Regions from separate parts of the Sinobacterium caligoides genome, predicted to be linked through region 3. Evidence: predicted binding sites of a transcription regulator. Region 3 holds the regulator's gene; each other region holds the start of a gene.

Region 1 (7,364 bases), on a different contig from region 3:
GGTAGGGTGAGGCTGTCGGGTAGCAGCTTGTGGTCGGCATCGATCAGCGTCAGCGCCACCAGCACCCAGGTGAACGCGACGGCAACGAGGCCGGCGATGGTGAAGCCGAGTTGGTAGATGACCAGGGCGGAGAGCAGCGCAGTGACCGCCTCGACGAGAGGATAGCGCAGTGAGATCGGTTGTTGGCAGCTGCTACAGCGGCCGCGCTGCAGCAGATAGCTGACGACGGGGATGTTCTCCCACGGGCGAATCTTGTGGCCGCAGTGCGGGCAGCTGGAGTTGGGCGTGGCCAGATTAAAGCGCTCGGCCGTGGGTAGCTTCGGTAGCTCGCTCTCGTCGAACTCCTCGACTTGCTGTTTCCAGTCGCGGTACATCATCAGCGGCAGCCGATAGATCACCACGTTGAGGAAGCTGCCGACGAGCAGGCTGATAATCAGGACGACGGCGATAGCCGTCATCGGGTGGTGTTGAAAGTATTCGAGGTACAACATGTAAAAGCCTGACTCTATTATAAAGATAGGGGGAGTTTACATGACCTGACCGATGGTGAATATCGGCATGTACATCGCCAGTAGTAGCACCCCGACAACACCGCCGAGCACCGACATGATCAGCGGTTCCATCAGCGAGGTGAGGCTGTCGACGGCGTTGTCGACTTCCTCTTCGTAGTGGTTGGCGACTTTCGCCAGCATCTCATCGAGGGCACCGGACTCCTCGCCGATGGCGACCATCTGGATTAACAGGTTGGGGAACAGGTCGGTGGCTTTGATCGAGGCGTTGAGGGTGTTGCCCGAGGTGACCTCCTCCTTAACCTTGTTGATCGCGCGATAATAGACGTCGTTGCCAGCGGCGCCGGCCACCGAGTCGAGGGCGTCGACCAGTGGTACACCGGCGGCGAAGGTGGTCGATAGGGTGCGGCTGAAGCGTGCCATGATCGACTGGTAGACCACTGAGCCGATGATCGGCGCCTTCAATAGCGCGCGGTCGAGGCCGTCGGCGAAGGGTTTGGAACGTTGCCGGGCCTGGCCGAACAACACCACGGCGACGACGATGGCGGCAACAATAAGCAGCGCGTAGGCCTGCACGAACTCGGAGCAGGCGAGCACGAAGAGGGTCAGTGCAGGCAGCTCGGCGCCAAAGGAGCCGAAGGTCTCGGCAAACTGGGGCACCACGTAGATCAATAGGATGCCGGTGACAATACAGGCGACCGCGACCACGGCGGCGGGGTAGGTCATCGCCTTCTTGATCTTTTTCTTCACCGCCTCGCTCTTCTCTTTGTAGAGGGCGACGCGGTCGAGCATGGTCTCCAGCGCACCGGACTGCTCGCCGGCCTCGATCAGGCTGCAGAACAGCGCGTCGAAGTACTTAGGGTGTTTCTGCAAGCTCTCGGCGAGGCTGGTGCCGCCGGCGACGTCGTCACGGATTTCCAGCACCAGCTCGGCCATGGTGGGGTTGTCGAGGCCCTCGGCGACGATCTCGAAGGACTGCATCAGCGGCACGCCGGCCTTCATCATGGTGGCCAGCTGGCGGGTGAAGACGGTGATGTCGGAGGTTTTGATCGGCTTCTTATTGCTGAACAGTGGCTTGGTTTTCTTACGCACCTTACCATTCTTGATGCCTTGGTTGCGCAGCTGTGCCTTGGCGAGGGCGATCGAGGCGGCGCTTATTTCGCCACTGGTCTTGCGCCCCTGCCTATCCTTGCCCTCCCAGGTATAGGTGGCGCCCTTGGCGGCGTTACGTGTTGCAGTGGCCATACTTAATCCTTCGTTACTCGGTTAACTTCTTCTAAACTGGTTAATCCTGCGGCGGCTTTCAATAGCGCTGAGCGTCTCAGGTCGTTGAAACCTTCCCGGCGTGCCTGGTCGGCGATATCGATAGAGTTACCCTCCTCCATGATAATGCGTGCGAGGTTGTCGGTGATGCGAACCACTTCATAAATACCGACACGCCCTTTGTAGCCGTTGTTGCACTGTGAGCAGCCATTACTGCTGGGTTTCTTCAGCGTCATGGTGTCGAGGTCTTGCTCGGTGAAGCCCTCTTTTAATAGCATCTCGCGGGGGGCGTCGCTGAAGTCTTCGGCGCAGTGTTTACACAGGCGTCGAGCCAGGCGCTGGGCGATAATTAGGCTGACGGTGGTGGCGAGGTTGAAGGCCGGTACGCCCATGTTGAGTAAGCGGGTGACGGTCTCGGCGGCGCTGTTGGTGTGTAGCGTCGACATCACCATGTGACCGGTCTGTGCCGCCTTGATGGCGATCTCGGCGGTCTCCAGGTCACGAATCTCACCGACCATGATGACGTCGGGATCCTGACGCAGGAAGGAGCGCAGCGCCTCGGAGAAGTTGAGGCCGATCTTGGCCTTGACGTGCACCTGGTTGATGCCCTCGAGGTTGATCTCGACGGGGTCTTCGGCGGTGGAGATGTTGCGCTCGGCGGTGTTGAGGATGTTGAGGCCGGTGTACAGCGACACGGTCTTGCCACTACCGGTGGGGCCGGTGACTAGGATCATGCCCTGGGGCTGATGCAGCGCGGCGAGGTACATCTCTTTCTGATCGTCGTCGTAACCGAGCGCCTCGATGCCCATCTGGGCACTGCTGGGGTCGAGGATCCGCAGTACGATCTTCTCGCCCCACAGCGTCGGCAGGGTGTTGACGCGGAAGTCGATGGAGCGCTTCCTCGACAGTTTCAGCTTGATGCGGCCATCCTGCGGCATGCGTCGCTCGGAGATGTCCATCTCCGACATCACCTTCAATCGCGCCGACAGCTTACCGGCGAGGGTTAGCGGCGGCCGGGCGATCTCTTTTAGTACGCCGTCGGTGCGAAAGCGCACCCGGTAGGATTTCTCGTAGGGTTCAAAGTGCAGGTCGGAGGCGCCCATCTTGATGGCGTCGAGCAGCATCTTGTTGACGAACTTGACGATCGGCGTGTCGTCGCTGCCGTTGCCGTCGTCCTGTTCTTTCTCCTGGGTATCGGGACCAATGTCGAGGTCTTCCAGGCTGTCGTCGAGGTCGCCGAAGTCGACGTCGGTGTCCTCGGTATTATCGGCGAGGTTGGTGATCAGCAGGGTTAGCTGATCCTCGTCGACCAGTACCGCCTCGGTACTGAGCCCGGTGTGAAACTGGATCTCATCCTGGGCGCGGAAATTGGTGGGGTCGGAGACACCGATAAACAGTCGCGTGCCGCGCTTGAACAGCGGCACCGCGCGGTGTCTCTCGATCAGCTTGGGGTCGATCAAGTCGTTGGGCATGGCCTCTGGGTTGAGGCTGGCGAGGTCGAACAGCGGATTGCCAAACTCGTCGCTGGCCAGTTCGGCGATGGTGCGCGCCGGTACCAGCTGTTGCTGTACTAAATAACTGACAAATGGCTGCCGATCGCTGTGTGCCTGTTGCCAGGCGTGGCGCGCGCGCTCCTCATCGAGCAGGCCCTCTTTGACCAGGCGTCGGGCGAGGCCGTTGAGGGGGGAAATACTGGGCTGGCTCATAGTCACCGTCTTAATCAATGCAAGCGTGTTGTGTTGGCCGATTTTTATTGGCTCTTATATAAGGCAAGCATACGTCGATCCGTCGCCGAGATAAAGCCCTAAGCTATTGGCGGTGCAGATGCCGTCAGCGGGTGATGGTAGCAGGTGACGCAGAGGGTCACATTGTGTCGGTGAGGGGAAGTGTTAGGCGAGATAGCGGAGTTGCTAGGGCGGCCTAGTGATATTACTTATAACACTTCTATCAAGTTGGCACAGCGGTTGCTTTGTTAAGCTCACCAATACTAATTCTGTGTATAACAGACCTCTGGAGTGACACTTATGAACAAGCAACAATCCGGTTTTACCCTCATCGAATTAATGGTGGTCATCGCGATCATCGGTATCCTCGCCGCCGTCGCCCTGCCGGCCTACCAGACCTACACCAAGAAGGCCAAGTTCTCCGAGGTGGTGTTGGCAACGACGGCGGTTAAGAGCGCCATCGAGGTTTGTGCTCAGACTCAAGCGACGACTGCAGACTTTGATAGCGAATGTATCGGTGGCTCAAATGGTGTTATTGATATAGCTACCGGTAATGGACAGGGCATGCTCGATAGCATTGAAACTACGGCTGGTCCAACTAACGCTGAGGTTTTGGTTACCGCGACGGGCACCAGCGATGTTGACGACCTGACATATATTTTAACCGGAGAGCTAACAAACGGCCAAGTTATTTGGACGCGTAGTGATGACTCTACCTGTATTTCAGCAGGCCTTTGCTAATCGCTTAAGCTAAGCCTCAGCTGGATTAGAAACACCGACCCCTGCGGGTCGGTGTTTTTTTTTGCCTGCTGTAAAGCTTTAGCAGCAGGGTCGCACGCCGATAGAGTTGTCGGCGTCGGCCTTGTCGCTGCTGGCCTGAGCAAGTGGCGGGGGCAGAGTTGCCCTGGGCTTGCTCGATGGCGAGACGGCGGTTAGGTGAGGGCTCGTGGTCCGAAAACTGGCGGCGGTGAGCAGCTATCGATAGAAGAAAAATGTCACAGCTGCAGGATAAAAGCAGAGGCAGGTAATAAGAGGCGGCTAAGAAGGGCTGGGTAAAAAGAGGGGCGGGGCGAGAAGGCCGCCGCCCGGTGTCCGCTTAGCGGCGACGGTTCTTGTAGGCGACGGAGGTGGCCTCGCGGCTCTCTAGGCGAGCGAGGATGCTGGCCATCTCATCGGCCTCGGCGGCGATTTTCTGACGACCGGCCTCTTCCCGCGCCGTCTTCTCGGCGGCGATGGCTTCCTTGATACGTTTCTCTTTGATGCTGTTACCGGTACGGCCGCTGGCGATCTTCGGTGCCTTCAGCGTGGCCTTGGCGGTCTTGCCCGGCTTGCCAATGCGTGGCGCGGCCGTTGCCTTACCGGTGGCTGCGGTTTTGTTGGCTGCGGTCTTGTTGGTGGTGCTCTTGTTGCCGGCAGCGGTGCTGCTGCCCGCGTCGCCGGTGCCGACACCGTTGACGCGCATGGCGAAGACGGTCTTGGCGGCTTCGGAGTGGACCTTTTTGTCGAGGGGGCGGCGGCCGCGGACCATGCCGCTGACCGAGGAGGCCTTGTCGATGTTCTGCGGCGCCAACACAACGCTGGAGTTGACCGTCTTATGGCCGCGCAGACTGATGCCGTCGAACTTCAGCATCGCCTCGCGGTTGAGTGTGGTCAGCTCTTCCATGGAATCGGCGAAGGCCCACTCGCTGACCTGGAAAGCGTCGCTGCCGTAGTCGCGTATGTCATTGTACAGGGGGAAATCTAACCCCGCGGCGGTGGACGAGAGGTATTGTTTCCACTTCTCCTCGGCGGTGTTACGTGCGGTGCCAACATAAACTTCGTTGGTGTGTTGATTGGTGATGGTAAATACAATCACTTAAAGCTTCCCCATTAATACAGCTGAACAACGATGGCCGGTGGCGCGGCAACAGACCGCCGCGCACAAAGGGGGCGTATTATAGGCAAAACCTTATAAATTATAAGGCTTGATATTTGAGTATTTTTTCGGCCCGGATTTGGCGTTGGCCAAATGCGCAGAGGTGAAGCGATGCGCTGATTGCACCGAGTCATCGAACCCGGTGCCAACGCGCAAATAACCGCCGCAACAACCGATTGTTAGGCGGTGATGATGCGCAGCGTGTTGGTGCCGCCGTGCAGGCCGGTGATATCACCGTGGGTGACGATGACCTTGTCGCCGGGCTGGATGTGACCGCGCTCGAGCAACTGCTGCAGCGCCGGCTGTTCGACATCCTGCGGCTGCTGGAACAGATCGAACTCGATGGCGGTGACGCCGCGATACAGCGCCATCTTAGCGCAGCTGTCGGCGTGGCGGGAGACGGCGTAGATCGGCATGTTGGAGGCCAGGCGCGACATCCACATCGGTGTCGAGCCGGACTCGGTCAGACAGAGGATGGCGCGAATGCCGGAGGTGTGGTTGGCGACGTACATCGCCGCCATGGCGATCGACTGGTCGGTGCGCTCGAAGTCGATCTCGAAGCACAGGTTGGCGGCATAGGGACGTACCTGCTTCTCGGCACCGATACAGGTGCGGGCCATGGCCTCGACGGCGGCGATGGGGTATTTACCGGCGGCGGTCTCCGCCGACAGCATCACCGCGTCGGTGCCGTCGAGCACGGCGTTGGCGACGTCGAACACCTCGGCGCGGGTCGGCATCGGTGCCTCGATCATCGACTCCATCATCTGGGTAGCGGTGATGACGCAGCGATTGAGCTGGCGGGCGCGCTCGATCATGTGCTTCTGTACGCCGACCAGTTCGGCGTCGCCGATCTCTACCCCGAGGTCGCCCCGTGCCACCATTACGGCGTCGCTGGCGATGATCATCTGTTCGAGTAGTTGGCGGTCGTGCACGGTCTCGGCGCGCTCGATCTTGGCGACGATGCCGGCGTCACAGCCTTCGGCCTCGAGCAGTTGACGAGCCTGATGCAGGTCATCGGGGCTGCCGGGGAAGGAGACGGCGACGTAGTCACAGCGCAGCTCGGCGGCGAGCTTAATATCGCGCAGGTCTTTCTCAGTCAGCGCGTCGGCGGCCAGTCCACCGCCGAGGCGGTTGAGGCCCTTGTTGTTGGACAGCGTGCCGCCGCTGCGCACGATACAGTGTACGGCGCTGCCGTCGACGCTATCGACCTCAAGTACGATACGGCCATCGTCGAGCAGCAGCTTATCACCGCTGCCGACTTGGTCGGCGAGGGGAGGGTAGTCGACGCCGACGATCTGTTGGTTGCCGGCGTCGGGGTCGAAGGCGGTATCGAGGGTGAAGCGGTCGCCGCTCTCGATGACAATGCGCTGTTCGCTGAAGCGGGCGATGCGAATCTTCGGCCCCTGCAGGTCGCCGAGAATGGCGACGCTGAGCCCGAGTTCATCGGCAAATTGACGGATCAGTCGTGCGCGTTCTCGGTGGTCGTCGGCGTCGCCGTGCGAGAAGTTGAGACGCAACACGTTGGCGCCGGCCTGTAGCAAGGCCTTGAGGGTGTCAGGGTGATCAGTGGCGGGACCGAGGGTGGCGATGATTTTCGTTCTTCTGGGCATTGTTGAGTCTTGATCCTTGGAAGTTAAGTGCAGTTTAAGCACACATTGAGACGGGATGATGACAAGGCTAGCAGATTAGGCCGATGAAATGCTGGAATTGTAACTATACTCGTGTGTAATTTGAGGTAATGTATTAGGCGCATAGGAAAGGGGCGGCTAGAGGCGACCACCCAGTTAGGTGGTCTGCATTGGCCGGCGACTGGTTACAATCGATATTGAATAGTAGCAGTATCGATCAGTAGCAATATTGAGTAAAAGCAATATTGGGTAAAGGCAATATTGGGTAAAGGCAATATTGGGTAAAAGCAATGGCGAGGTCGCCGCAACAATAACAACGATTAAG
Region 2 (7,364 bases), on a different contig from region 3:
GAAGGCGTCCACGAATCTGCGGTCTCGACGCTAGAGGCAGCAGGCTACAGTAATATCGAGTACATCAAGACCGCCCTGGCTGGCGACGAACTAATCGCCAAGATCAGCGACGCTCACTTCATCGGCGTTCGCTCACGCACACAACTCACCGACGAAGTACTCGCCCAGGCCCCCAAGCTGATGGCTATCGGCTGCTTTTGTATCGGTACCAATCAGGTCAACCTACAGTCGGCGATGAGCCACGGCATCGCCGTCTTCAACGCCCCATACTCCAACACCCGCTCCGTCGCCGAACTCGTCATCGCTCAGGCGATCTTGCTACTGCGCGGCATCGCAGAGAAGAGCGCCAAAGCCCACCGCGGCGTGTGGGATAAGTCGGCCTCGGGCTCTTTCGAGATACGCGGTAAGACCCTAGGCCTGATCGGCTACGGCTCGATCGGCATGCAGCTTTCAGTCATCGCCGAGTCACTCGGCATGAAAGTCAAATTCTTCGATACCTCAAGCAAGCTACCGCTAGGTAACGCTGTACAGATGAACACCCTCGAGGAGCTGCTCGGCAGTGCCGACATTGTCAGCCTACACGTCCCCGAAACCGCCGCCACCAAGGACATGATCGGTGCAGAACAGATTGCCGCGATGAAAGACGGTGCCATCTTGATTAACGCCTCACGCGGTACCGTCGTCGACATCCCCGCCCTCGCCACCGCCCTCGAGAGTAAGAAGCTTTCTGGCGCCGCCATCGACGTCTTCCCGGTCGAGCCAAAGTCAAATAAAGAAGAGTTCGTCAGCCCGCTGCGCGCCTTCGAGAACACCTTCCTCACACCGCATATTGGCGGCTCCACCATGGAGGCACAAGCCAACATCGGACTGGAGGTGGCCGAAAAACTGATCAAGTACTCCGACACCGGTACCACTACCTCCTCCGTCAACTTCCCCGGCGTGGCACTGCCTGCCCACGAAGGCTGTCACCGCCTGCTGCACATCCACGACAACCACCCCGGCGTCATGTCTGCTATCAACCAGACGCTCTCGGATAACAACATTAACATCAGCGGTCAGTATCTACAGACCAACGAGAAGGTGGGCTACGTCGTCATCGATGTCGACCAAGAGTGCTCAGAGCTGGCGCTGAAGAAGATAAGCGAGATCGAAGGCACCGTCCGCTGCCGAGTGCTGTTCTAAGCAGTAGGTCGCTGCAACCAGCCAATAAAAAGGCGAGCATCATGCTCGCCTTTTTATTGGCCCAACGCCCCCTACTGAGGACGATAGACCGAGACGTTGTGATAACCCTCGTGCTTGAGGTGCGACGCGTGCAGACGACTCATCGTGCCACGCTCACAATAGAGCATATAATGTTGCGCCTGATCGAGCTGCTCATACTGACTATGCAGCTCGTAAAACGGAATCTCAAGCACCTCATTCTGACCGAGCTTCAACGGCTGCAACTCACGCTCGGTCGGATGACGTACATCGATCACAATACTCTCGCCGACAGGAAACGGCATCACTTCGACCTCAGCTATCTGTTCGTCGAGATCGATCTCATCAATATTGATCAAGCGTGTATCAGCGATCGCCTGCTCTAACACCGCAAAGTCGAAGCGAGACTCCTGTGACTCGATCTTTTCCGGCTTCGCCTTCGTCGTCGGCTTGACCGAAATGACACCACAATATTCCGGCATGCTCGCGGCAAACTCCTCGGTACCGATCTCAGCCGACAACTTAACAATATCCGGCTTATCCATGGTAATCAGCGGCCGCAGCACTAGCTTATTCGTCACCGAGTCGATGACGCTAAGATTAGTCAGGGTTTGGCTTGAGACCTGGGCAATACACTCACCCGTCACCACCGCCTGCACTCCCATATCGTCGGCAATAGTGGTTGCCGCACGTAGCATCATGCGCTTCAAGATGACGCCCATCTGCGAGTTATCGACCTTCTTCAGTATCTCTCCGACCACCCCATCAAAGGGCACAGAGATGAAACGCACCCTGTGCGAGGCGCCGTACTTCTGCCACAGGTAAAGTGCCACCTCCTTGACGCCAATCTCATGCGCGTGACCACCGAGATTGAAGAACAGGAAGTGCGTTCTAAGCCCCCGCTTCATCATCAGGTAACTGGCCACATTGGAATCAAAGCCGCCGGATATCAACGAAATAACCGGATCCAAACTGCCCATAGGAAAGCCCCCCAAACCTTCATAACGACAGTTGGTGATATATAAATTCTCGTCACGCACCTCTAACATTACCGTGATATCGGGATTTTTCAGCTGCACCCCTTTCGCCTCGGTATGCTGGTTGAGGCCGCCCCCAACATAGCGCTCGATCTCACCAGAGCTAAAGGCGTGAGTCCCCGCACGCTTACAGCGCACAGCAAACGTCTTACCTGCGAGCCGCTCCCCCCACAATAACTTAGTCTTCTCGAAGATATCGTGCAGATCACCCAGCGGGTAGTGGGACACCTCATTGAAGTAGGCGATACCCGGCGTGTGCGACAACGTTTCGACAAAACGCTGCAGTTTTTCCTCCTGCTGGCTCTCAACAACGAGCTTGTCCCAATCTCGCTGCACCTTGACCTCTGCATCGATCTGTCGCAACAGGCTGCGCACATTATCCGTCAGGTGGCGCACAAACTGCTTTCTGACTGGTTTGCTCTTGATAGTAATTTCAGGGAAGAACTTAACGATAAATTTCATGATGATCCGACATAGGTTTCTGAATCCCCCCAACGGGGCAATGCAACTTACCCATCATTATAAAACACTTGCTTGTCCGTGTGCTTATCCTTAATGTGTACACAAAGAAAATAGCGTTGCCGCACCACAAAAGAGCACGCTCGCACCATATCGATGCAGGGTTTGCGCTGACTACAGCAACAACTCACCATCGAAGTGCATTAGCTCTACCGAAGATGATGCCTACAAGCTAAACCATTACCTGGCACAAGCTTTGCATTAACTTCCTTATTAAGACTAATCTACAGCGCTAGCTGGATTTATTTAAGACCAAAAATAATAGGCATTATTGCCTTACACTTGAAAATTGAGGACATCCGTATGTCAGAACGTACCCTAAAATTAATCGCTGATAACGACGTTAAGTGGGCCGATCTACGCTTCACCGATTTTAAAGGCAAAGAGCAGCACGTCACCATCCCCGCCAGCGAAGTTGGCAAAGACGGCTTCTTCGAAGACGGCAAGATGTTCGATGGCTCTTCGATCTCAGGCTGGAAGGGTATCAACGAATCTGACATGGTCATGTTGCCCGACGACAGCTCCTCCTACATCGACCCGTTCACCGAGTCGGCCACCGTTAACATCCTCTGTAACATCGTCGAGCCTACCACAGGACAGGGCTACAACCGCGACCCTCGTTCTGTTGCCGATCGCGCCGAAGAATATCTGCGCTCTACCGGTATTGCCGATAGCGCCCTCTTCGGTCCAGAACCCGAATTCTTCGTCTTCGACGACGTCAAGTGGAGCGCCGACGTCTCTGGCGCCAGCTACCAGATCAACGCTGAAGAAGCCGCTTGGTCTAGCGACAAGTCGTTCGCCGACGGCAACATGGGTCACCGTCCTACCGTCAAAGGTGGTTACTTCCCCGTCCCTCCCGTCGACAGCCTGCACGACCTTCGTGGCGCCATGTGTGACGCGATGGAAGACATGGGTCTCGAAATAGAAATCCATCACCACGAAGTGGCCACTGCCGGTCAGTGTGAAATTGGCGTTGGTCCCGCTACCCTAACCAAGAAGGCTGATGAGGTACAAATCCTCAAGTATGCCGTCCATAACGTCGCACACGCCTATGGCAAGACTGCTACCTTCATGCCTAAGCCACTCGTTGGCGATAACGGTTCCGGCATGCACGTACACCAGTCGCTATCCAAAGATGGCGTTAACATCATGGCTGGCGACGCCTATGCAGGTCTCAGCGAGACTGCGCTGTTCTACATTGGCGGCATCATCAAGCACGCTCGCGCGATCAACGCTTTCGCCAACGCCTCAACCAACTCTTACAAGCGCTTGGTTCCAGGCTTCGAAGCCCCTGTTATGCTGGCTTACTCGGCGCGTAACCGTTCAGCTTCTATTCGTATCCCGTTCGTGCCGAGCCCTAAGGCAAGCCGCATCGAAGTACGCTTTGGTGATCCATCAGCGAACCCTTACCTTGCCTTCACAGCCATGCTAATGGCCGGCCTCGACGGCATCCAGAACAAGATCCACCCCGGTGAAGCAGCCGATAAGGATCTGTACGACCTGCCCGCTGAAGAAGCAGCTGAGATCCCAACCGTGGCTTCAAGCCTCGAGCAAGCCCTACAGGCTCTCGATGCCGACCGCGGCTTCCTCAAGGCCGGTGGCGTCATGGACGATGACATGATCGACGGCTATATTGCTCTGAAAATGGAAGAGGTAGAGCGCCTGAATTCAACCACTCACCCTGTTGAGTTCGAACTTTACTACTCTTGCTAAGCACTAGCTTATTGAGCAGGCGCACAGCGCGCTAAGCAAAATCCCAGCCTCGGCTGGGATTTTTTTTGCCTCACATTCACACTTTAGGCAGCATTACGCACGATTAAGTAAAGCATCACATTACTTCGGCACCATAATGGTGCATTATTAGTTATGCTGATAGTCCCTGCACCATCGCAGCACCAGAAAGCGCACAGCAACCGCTATAAGCGCTGCTGATATGCCAGCTCGATGAACTGGTGCGCTTTTTGCAGAACTATCAAACTACTAGCATTATAGACTAGATTACAATGGCTTCCGCTACTATTACGAGTTCGCTAATGACGCCAAGCAACAATCTACACAGTCAACTTCTCGACAACCTGACCACCTCGATCATGTTGCTCGACGCGTCGCTGCGCATCGCCTACCTCAACCCCTCGGCAAAGATGTTGCTGGATATCGGCGGTCAACGCCTCATCGGTCTCGACTTCAGCTTGCTCGTACATGAAAACCACGACTCCAAGCTGGCGTTGATCGACGCACTCGACTCAGGCACCGCCTTCACCAAACGACACGCGACCCTGAAATTGCCCACCGACAACACTATCACCGTCGACTACAGTGTCACGCCGATCGAGATCGACCACAAGAAGTGCCTGCTGCTCGAGATGCAGAGCATGGATCGACTGCTGAAGATCGCTCGCGAGGAAACCTTGCTAGCCTCACAGCAAAATAGTCGCACACTCATTCGCGGCCTCGCTCACGAGATCAAGAATCCCCTCGGCGGCCTTCGTGGTGCCGCCCAGCTGCTCTCCAGGGAACTCATCGAAGACGAGCTACAGGACTACACCACCATCATCATTGAGGAGGCCGACCGTCTACGCAACCTAGTCGACCGTTTGCTGGGACCACACCGTCCGCCACAAGCGGGGATGACCAACGTCCATGAAGTGCTCGAGCGCATCATCGCGCTCATCGACGCAGAGACCCATGGTGCAATCAACTTCCAGCGTGACTATGACCCTAGCATCCCCGCACTCTATGCCGACAAAGAGCAGCTCATTCAAGCGATGCTGAATATTATCCGTAACGCCATGCAGGTCCTGGAGGAGCAAGACGGTGGCCGCATCGAACTACAGACCCGCATACTCCGCCAGTTCACTATTCGTAACGTGCGTCATCGCTTAGTCTGCAAAGTCAATATCATTGATAATGGCCCCGGCATACCTGCCGAACTGGCCGAACAAATATTCTTCCCCATGGTTACCGGGCGCGCCGAAGGAACAGGCCTAGGGCTCTCAATTTCACAGTCGATTATCAGCCAGCATCAGGGCCTGATCGAGTGTACGAGCAAGCCAGGAAGAACGGAATTCTCACTCTATATCCCCTTGGAGCCAATCAGATGAACACACAAAGCAATGTATGGGTCGTCGACGACGATCGCTCAATACGCTGGGTCTTGGAGAAGGCACTTAACCAAGCCGACATCCACACCACCAGTTTCGATTGCGCCGAGGCCGTCTGCCGCCAGTTACCGAAAGAGCGCCCTGACGTGATCATCAGCGACATTCGCATGCCAGGCATCGATGGCCTCGAGCTACTCGGGCGCATTCATCAAACCTACCCGAATCTACCGGTGATCATTACCACCGCGCACTCTGACCTCGAGAGTGCCGTCGCCTCTTACCAGAGCGGTGCCTTCGAGTATCTCCCCAAGCCCTTCGACATCGACGAAACCGTCGCTATGACTAAGCGAGCCCTCGTGCACAGTCGCGAACAGCAGACCGAAGTCGTCGAAGAGGAGATGATCGTCAACACCGAGATCATCGGCGAGGCACCGGCCATGCAGGAGGTCTTCCGCGCCATCGGCCGCCTCTCTCACTCAAACATCACCGTGCTCATCAACGGCAGCTCCGGCACCGGTAAAGAGCTGGTTGCGCAGGCGCTACACCGTCATTCACCGCGAGCAGACCTCCCCTTCATCGCCCTGAACATGGCCGCCATCCCCAAAGACCTAATGGAGTCCGAATTGTTTGGCCACGAGAAGGGGGCCTTCACCGGCGCCGCATCGCTGCGCCGCGGCCGCTTCGAGCAGGCCAATGGCGGCACCTTGTTCCTCGACGAGATCGGTGACATGCCCGCCGAAACCCAGACTAGGCTACTGCGTGTCTTAGCCGACGGCGAGTTTTATCGTGTCGGTGGCCACACCCCCGTCAAGGTAGATGTACGCATCATTGCTGCCACCCATCAGAACCTCGAGCGCCTAGTCGCCGAGCACAGCTTCCGTGAGGATTTATTTCACCGCCTCAACGTCATTCGCATCCACATTCCGATGCTGGCAGAGCGCCGCGAAGATATTCCCCGCCTGGCCAAGCACTTCTTCGTCCGTGCCGCGGAAGAGCTCGCAGTAGAGACCAAGCAACTCACCCCCGAAGCCGAGCAGTATCTTGCCAACCTCCCCTGGCCAGGTAACGTCCGGCAGCTAGAGAACACCTGTCGCTGGATCACCGTCATGGCCTCTAGCAGAGAGGTGCACATCACCGACCTGCCGCCGGAGCTACTGGTTGCCAGCGAAACTGAGAAGCCATCTTCAAACTGGCAGGAAGACCTGCGCCACTGGGCCGAGCAAGAGCTGTCTATTGGCAAGAGCAAGCTGCTCGACACCGCCGTGCCCATCTTCGAACAGATCATGATCGAGAGCGCCCTCAAGCACACCAGCGGCCGTCGCCGCGACGCCGCCCTGCTGCTCGGCTGGGGGCGAAATACCTTGTCTCGCAAGATCAAGGAGCTGGGCATGGACGAGCAAGAGGATGGCGAGAGCTAGCTGGCAGCACCGCAGAAGTCGAGCTGACGCCAGGCCTCGTAACTGATGATGGCGACGGCATTGGAGAGGTTGAGGCTGCGATTATTAGG
Region 3 (7,364 bases):
GGGATGAGTTGGCATGCGTCTCGCTAATGAGTGCGGGTAGTAAGTAAGCAGGCAGGTTGTCGATGCAGAAGAAACCAGCGTCCTCTAGTACATTTAAGGCGGTGCTCTTTCCCGATCCAGAGCGGCCACTAATCACTACGAGTCTCATCTGCCTATGTCCTTTTTCTCATTTTCATTATGTTAAAGGCCGTTATTAATAAAGCCTAAGCGGAGGTGACGATATTAATGGCTGCGTCGAATAACTCTTGATTACTGCTGGCGTCACGGAGAGATTGGCAATAGTCTTGGTTGTTAAACTGTTCCGCAAGTAGAGAGAGCGCCTGTAGATGCTGATCGCAAGCCTCTTCCGGTACCAATAAAACAAAGAACAGATCGACGGGCTGATTATCAATTGCGTCGAAATCAATGGCTTGTTTTAGTTTAAAGAGGGCGCCAGTGATGGTAATGCAGTTGGGAACTCGACAGTGTGGGATTGCTATGCCATGCCCAATACCTGTGCTTCCGAGGCGCTCCCTAGCTTTTAAGCGCTGAAAAAGCTCCTCGGCATCGAACGCGCTAATGTCGTTACAGATAAACTCAGAAATAGTTTCGAGGAGTCGTTTCTTCGACGACCCAGGAGCATCACAATAAGTGCGCTCTACAGTAAGAATATTAGGCAGCTGCATAATGATCAATATCTAGAGTGGCTAACGGAGGCCGTGATTATTCGACGTGGATTTTTCTTTATACTTTAACAGTTGACGATCAAGCTTGTCGGCTAATAGATCAATGGCGGCATACATATTACCGCTCTCCGAAGAGGCGACAAGGCTGCTTCCAGTTACATGGAGGCTGGCGTCTGCTTTGTGCCGTGTTTTTTCTATCGATAAAGTAACGGATGAGGAGGTTATCAGATCTGAGTGACGATCTAAACGATCAAATTTACCGACAACGTAGTCATGTAGCGCGTTAGTAACTTCTAGGTGATGACCGCTGATGTTGATTTGCATATATATTCCTCTCTGTTGTATCGGTATAGCTGCATATCGGTATGCGACTTTGCTGAGCATTTTTGATTGCATGCGTTGTCGCTTGTTAATGGCTCACTCTAATTTTTTGTTATTTTTCGTCTATAAATTGTAGCTAACATATGCTGACTTTAAACCAGCTGTTTACGCTCGTTGGATGGAGGAATCATCATCGACTCGCGGTATTTGGCTATTGTTCTGCGTGCGACCTTGATTCCTTGTTCGGCAAGGAGTTTTGTTATTGCATTATCGCTCAATGGCTTACGTTGGTTTTCGGCGTTTATTAACTTCTTGATAATGGCGCGGATGGCGGTGGAGGAACACTCGCCACCGCTCTCTGTGCTGACGTGGCTAGAAAAGAAGTACTTGAGTTCGAAGATGCCGCGCGGTGTGTGCATGTACTTCTGAGTAGTGACTCGGGATATCGTCGACTCATGCATTTCGACAGCTTCAGCAATGTCCAGCAGCACCATAGGTTTCATGGCCTCCTCACCGTAGTCAAGGAAACCCTGCTGTAGTTCGACAATTTTGCTAGCCACTTTCATTAGTGTTTCATTACGACTTTGTAAGCTTTTTAACAGCCAGCGGGCCTCTTGTAGGTTGTCCTTAAGAAAGGTGTTGTCACTACTGCTATCGGCACGCTTAATCAGTGCGGCATAGTTTCCGTTGATACGTATGTTTGGTGAAACATCAGGGTTTAATTCTACTTGCCAGTGCTCAGCAGTTTTCCGCACGAAGACGTCCGGTACAATGTACTGGGTATCCTCCTCATTGATATAGTCACCAGGCCTAGGGTTAAGGCTTTGTATTAGTGCGATAACTACTTTTAACTGTGGCTCTTTTATCTTGGCACGACGCATCAGTTGGGCGAAGTCCCGATTACCCAATAAAGGAAGGTAATGAGTGATCACCTTCCTTGTTTCCGCCAACAAAGGGGTATCTTCCGGTAGTTGGTTCAGTTGTATTAATAGGCATTCTTTTAGGTCGTGTGAGGCAACGCCGGGGGGGTCAAATTGTTGTACGCGGTGGAGTACGGCCATCACCTCGTCAAGCTCTACCGGGGAGGCGAGGTCAAGCCCTGCGTGAATCTCCTCGGCGCTCAAAGAGAGCATGCCGGAAGGCTCTACGGCATCGATGACCGACATGGCAATAACTCGGTCGGTATCTGACATAGGGGTGAGATTGAGTTGCCAGAGTAGATGATCGTGAAGCGTTTCTGACTGGCTATTGCGTGAGTCAAAATCGAAGTCGTCTGTCGCGGTACCGGCACTACCGCCGGTGTTTTGATAGACATCATCCCACTGAGTGTCGACTGGCAAATCGGGAATGGTGTCCGGTTGAGACCAGTCGATATCGTCGTGGCTGGTATCTGCGCTAGGGTCTGTTGGCTCCGTTTTTTTATGTTCCTCTGTGCTCTGGCATGGTCCTTCTTGAGAGCTGTTTAAAGCCTCGAGGTTATTTTCGCTACTCAGCCCTCCCTGACTGTTATCATCTTCACTGATTTCGAGCATTGGGTTTGATTCAAGAGCTTGTTGAATCTCCTGCTGTAAGTCGAGTGTCGATAGTTGCAGCAGACGGATAGCCTGCTGTAACTGCGGGGTCATGGTGAGCTGTTGACCCATCTTTAATTGAAGTGACTGTTTCACTACGTCAGTGTCTCCTGAGCAGCCAGAATGAAAGAAAATAAGAAGCGGGCTGCCGTCGCGTTGTGTATCTGAGGACTGTGTCTGTTGCCAGGCGGGTGGTCGATGGCTGCTTAGGTGTAGAGGTTATTCGGCAGCCGGTGACGGTGATGTAACCCATAATAATACAGTCGTTTTTATAAGTATCCGCGGTCAGTTTAGCGAGCCTAGCTCTGGCAGGCAAACTTTAGGCCGGTTTTGTTGCTGCAGTTGTGCGCAACTTAGAGCTTGAACTGTTCACCTAGGTAGACTTTGCGAACCTGCTGATTGGCGAGTACTGCATCGGCATTGCCCTCAGCGATAATATAGCCTTCGCTGACAATATAGGCTTTATCGCAGATGTCGAGAGTTTCGCGTACATTATGATCGGTAATCAGTACGCCAATGCCCTTGGACTTTAGGTGATTAACAATTGCCTTTATCTCATTGACGGAGATAGGGTCGACACCCGCAAAGGGCTCGTCAAGCAAGATGAATTCGGGTTCGGTAGCCAGAGCTCGGGCTATTTCAACGCGCCGCCGCTCGCCACCGGATAGCGACATGCCGAGGCTCTTGCGGATATGGGTAATATGAAACTCTTGCAGTAGCCCTTCCATTTTACTACGTCGCTGTTGGCGATTAAGGTCGTGACGGGTCTCCAGTATAGCGAGCAAGTTGTCCTCAACGGAAAGTTTGCGAAAAATAGAGGCTTCTTGTGGGAGATAACCGATGCCGAACTTTGCTCGTCCGTGCATGGGCTCGGCAGAGATGTTGATGTCGTTGATCCAGACCTGTCCTGCATCCTGGGGGACGATACCGACAACCATGTAGAAGCAGGTTGTCTTGCCTGCACCGTTGGGGCCGAGGAGTCCTACTACCTGGCCGCTCTCGATGGAGAGAGAAACATCTTTGATGATTTTTCTGCTCTTATAAGCTTTCGCTAAATTATCTGCTCTAAGCGTTGCCATTGGTTATTCTTCGTCTGATAGCGGTGGTTGAGAGGGCGAAGGCTGCTCAGGCGTTTTCTCTGGCGCTGAGTGTGCTTTGTTGTTGGTTTGGCTCGGTGGAATAACGACGTGTACACGGTCGTCGCCGCTTGTGGCTTCAGCGCTACCTTTGGCTTTGATAATTTCCTCGCTAATTAAGTACTCTATGCGCTCACTTTTCACTAGAGTGCCGTCTTGAGTGATGCTGGCATTCTTGGTCAGGATCAATAAGTCTTTGTCAGAAAAGTAATCGATGACTTCGCCTTGAGCATAGACAATCTGTTGCCCTACTTCGGGCAGTTGTTGTAAGTGTGCAGGCTTGCCAATAGCTTGAATTTTAGAAAGATCTCCATTCGCTTGATAGATAACGAGCTTGTCTGCAGTAATGTGGAGGCTACCTTGATCGAGTTTGACATTACCAATGTAAGTGGTAACAGCTGTTTTCTCATCGCGTTCGAGTCGGTCGGAGTATATGTGGATTGGTTGGTTTCTGTCACTCGGAAGTGCGTTAACAATGCTGCTCAAGCAAAGGCAAAGCAAAAGGCTGCTGAGAGCGAGTCTGTTATGGCGCATAGACGGTGTGTACTCCTGATAGAAGGGAGAGGAAGTTTAGGTCGAGGTCTGCGTGTAGGCCGATGGCGTCTGTTTTGCCGCTGCCTTGTCGTATGGTGACGGGGGCTGAGGTGTCGGCGGTATTGTTTTTAGTGTCGATTAAAAGGCTTTGTGTCGTTAATGTCAGTACGCGATCCTGTTTGCTCGGAAATTGAGTCAATACCACGTCTTTAGTCAGTAAAATGACCTTTTTACTATTGATAGTGCCATGCTGTGCGACAGCTGTACGGTAGGGGGTACCTAACAGGAAGCTGGTTAGCTTCGGAGATTCGATGGTCGTTTGCTGATTGTAGTCATGATGAATGGCTTCACTCGCTAGGCCCTTGCTACGAATAATACCGTCGGGCCCATAACTTAAGAAATCAGCCTTGGAGATATACCACTCTGGACTAGTAATCGTATCGGCAGTGGTTAGTTCCTGTACTTTGCGGCTTGAAAGAAGATAGAAGGTGGCAATCGTAATGGCGACTACTGTCGCCACTAACGCTAGCTGTTGTTGGACTTGTCTTGAACGTCGACTCACGAAATGCTACCTGCAAATTTACTGGTTGAGTTGATTATATCAGCCCTGCTCGCAGTAGAGCGTGTAAATGTACGACGCCTTCTAGCTTGCCATTTTTATCGGTGACAACGACGGCTGTGATGGCCTTGTCTTCCATAATCTTTAGAGCGCTCGCAGCAAGCATATCGCCACTAACAGTTTGACAGCCTTTGCTCATAATTTGTTCAATCTTCACGTTGTGAATGTCTGTGCCGCCGTCTAGGCTGCGACGCAGGTCGCCATCTGTAAATACGCCGATGAGTTGGCCATTGACATCGGTGACGCTGGTCATGCCCAAACCCTTGCTGCTAATCTCTATCAGTGCCTTGCTGAGGGGGGTGTCTGGTGTTACGCGGGGGATTGCAGTGTCGCTAACCATGACATCGCGTACTTTGAGTAATAATCTACGGCCCAGTGTTCCTCCGGGATGAGAGAAGGCGAAGTCCTCGGAAGTAAAGCCCTTTTCTTCAAGCAAGGCGATAGCAAGGGCATCGCCCATGACCAGCGCTGCCGTTGTACTGGAGGTGGGCGCGAGGTTTAGCGGGCACGCCTCTTTATCGATGCTGACATTAAGGTTGACGTCGGCAGCGGTAGATAGGGCAGAATTTGGGTTGCCTGTAATGGTAATTAAAGGCGCTCCCATACGCTTAATCAGCGGCACTATCGTGACAATTTCTGCGGTGTTGCCTGAGTTGGAAAGCGCTAGCACGACATCATTTTTGGTGATCATCCCTAGGTCGCCATGGCTGGCCTCACCCGGATGAACGAAGAAGGCTGGGCTGCCAGTGCTGGCTAGGGTTGCTGCGATTTTATTACCGATGTGGCCCGATTTCCCCATACCAGTGACAACAACTCTTCCTCTTGCGGCAAGCATAATAGAGCAGGCTTCGGCAAAATTTTCGTCGATAGAACCTCTGAGCTCGTTTATTGCCTGCTGTTCAAGATCTATGGTACGAAGACCTGAGGCTATAAAGGATGCATTATTACTCATGGTACTCACTTTAATATAGGTGAAATAGACTGCATATTAATCAATGCCGTGAACAGAGTACAGGTTATCTTTAGTGCCGCTAGGCTATTTATAAGAAGGGATGATGTTTCTCTATAGAAGGTAAGCTTACCTTACCCCCTTATAGAGGTGTCGCTATTTAATTGACGGAGTATAATGTGTTCTTCAATCCTATTGTGCCTAGTGAGTATCGATGAAAGTTCAAGCTTTATTATTTAACTGTTTGGTGGTGTTGAGTTGCTTTTTCACCTCGATGAGTTTGCAGGCTGCGGAGGCGGAGAGCGACCCAGCACAGGTTCTTGAGCGTGTTGGAACGGAGCTGATCGCGGAAATTAAGCTGGCCAAAGACTATTTCCCGAAGGACCCTGAACGATTCTATCGACGAGTTGATGAGGTTTTAGGGCCCTATGTCGACTTCACGACGTTTGCGCGCAATGTCATGGGTGACTATGGGAGTAGTGAGTCGTATCGACGTTTAAATACCGATGCTGAGAAAAAGCAGTTTATTGAGCGGGTCCGACGCTTTAGCGCAACCTTTAAAACCGGGCTGATTCATACTTATGCTAAAGGCCTGTTGAGCTTTGGTGGTGAGAGGCTAAATATCGAGCCTTTGACCGAGCAGCAGCGAAACAATATGGCAGAGGGGCGTAGCGTTGATGTTGTGCAACGTATTTACAATAAAGGCGCTAAGCCCTATGAGGTGCATTATAAAATGCGCAAAAATAAAGCGGGGCAATGGAAATTGCGTAATGTCGTGGTTGAGTCGGTCAATCTTGGTAGTGTTTACCGTCAGCAGTTCGTTAGTGCTATCCGCGCTCATAACGGAGATATCGACGTGGTGATTGATACTTGGGCTGTTTCTGCCTCCCCGCTAGAGGAGAAGTAGCTCCCAACTTGGTGCTTTTGGTCGCATTCGTTTTGAGGGGGGAAAGTGCAGCCTCTCGCAATTGTGGAGTAAATTGTCTAGAATGCGGCTTCTAAATTTACAGCCAACCAAGTTTTAGGTCTTTTCTATGCAAGCCCAAGATATAGAAGCATTGTTAGAGCAGCAGTTAGCCAATACTAATGCCACCGTTAACGTCATGGGCAGTCATATTGACATCACGATTGTCGGCGATGTTTTTGCAGGAGTCAGTCGGGTCAAAAAGCAGCAGATGGTTTACGCTGCTATTGCTGAGCTGATTGCCTCGGGTGAGGTCCATGCCGTTGATTTTATAAAAGCTTATACCCGTGCAGAGTGGGATCAACTAGCCTAGGCTTTAGTTGAAGTTCGCTCGTGCTGTTATCTATCTTAAGTATTTTTCGCTAGGAAACCAATGGATAAGTTACTGATTACTGGTGGGGCTAAGCTCGATGGGCAGATCCGCATTTCAGGCGCTAAAAACGCCGCACTTCCAATCTTGGCCGCTTCACTACTGTGTGATGAGCCTCTAACTATTCACAACCTGCCTCACCTACACGACGTGACGACGATGAATGAGTTGTTGCGTTGTTTAGGGGTAGAGTTAACTATAACTGAGAAACTCAGTGTGGAGATTAATACGGGGA

What was found. The regulator sigma-54, encoded in region 3, starts transcription at its own class of promoters, with help from an activator protein. The targets are predictions, from matches to a motif close to TGGCACANNNNTTGCNNT.
Region 1: EDC56_RS19205 (pilin) is a predicted target of sigma-54. The motif match lies at 3,726-3,743, and genes of this name have one in related genera.
Region 2: glnL (nitrogen regulation protein NR(II)) is a predicted target of sigma-54. The motif match lies at 4,524-4,541, and genes of this name have one in related genera.

What each region holds. Positions count from the first base shown of each region.
Region 1 is NZ_RKHR01000011.1:37,752-45,115, reverse strand. Features, by position in the region: gene EDC56_RS19220 (prepilin peptidase) at 1-491, opposite strand, end outside; gene EDC56_RS19215 (type II secretion system F family protein) at 528-1,754, opposite strand; gene pilB (type IV-A pilus assembly ATPase PilB) at 1,757-3,478, opposite strand; gene EDC56_RS19205 (pilin) at 3,797-4,237, shown strand; gene EDC56_RS19200 (GIY-YIG nuclease family protein) at 4,593-5,351, opposite strand; gene pyk (pyruvate kinase) at 5,591-7,021, opposite strand.
Region 2 is NZ_RKHR01000006.1:82,079-89,442, forward strand. Features, by position in the region: gene serA (phosphoglycerate dehydrogenase) at 1-1,182, shown strand, start outside; gene thiI (tRNA uracil 4-sulfurtransferase ThiI) at 1,254-2,699, opposite strand; gene glnA (glutamate--ammonia ligase) at 3,060-4,469, shown strand; gene glnL (nitrogen regulation protein NR(II)) at 4,790-5,857, shown strand; gene ntrC (nitrogen regulation protein NR(I)) at 5,854-7,275, shown strand; gene EDC56_RS15265 (tRNA (cytidine(34)-2'-O)-methyltransferase) at 7,272-7,364, opposite strand, start outside.
Region 3 is NZ_RKHR01000001.1:12,005-19,368, reverse strand. Features, by position in the region: gene rapZ (RNase adapter RapZ) at 1-148, opposite strand, end outside; gene ptsN (PTS IIA-like nitrogen regulatory protein PtsN) at 204-665, opposite strand; gene hpf (ribosome hibernation-promoting factor, HPF/YfiA family) at 687-989, opposite strand; gene EDC56_RS00105 (RNA polymerase factor sigma-54) at 1,139-2,653, opposite strand; gene lptB (LPS export ABC transporter ATP-binding protein) at 2,911-3,636, opposite strand; gene lptA (lipopolysaccharide transport periplasmic protein LptA) at 3,640-4,227, opposite strand; gene lptC (LPS export ABC transporter periplasmic protein LptC) at 4,217-4,789, opposite strand; gene EDC56_RS00085 (KpsF/GutQ family sugar-phosphate isomerase) at 4,824-5,798, opposite strand; gene EDC56_RS00080 (MlaC/ttg2D family ABC transporter substrate-binding protein) at 6,010-6,702, shown strand; gene EDC56_RS00075 (BolA family protein) at 6,830-7,072, shown strand; gene murA (UDP-N-acetylglucosamine 1-carboxyvinyltransferase) at 7,133-7,364, shown strand, end outside.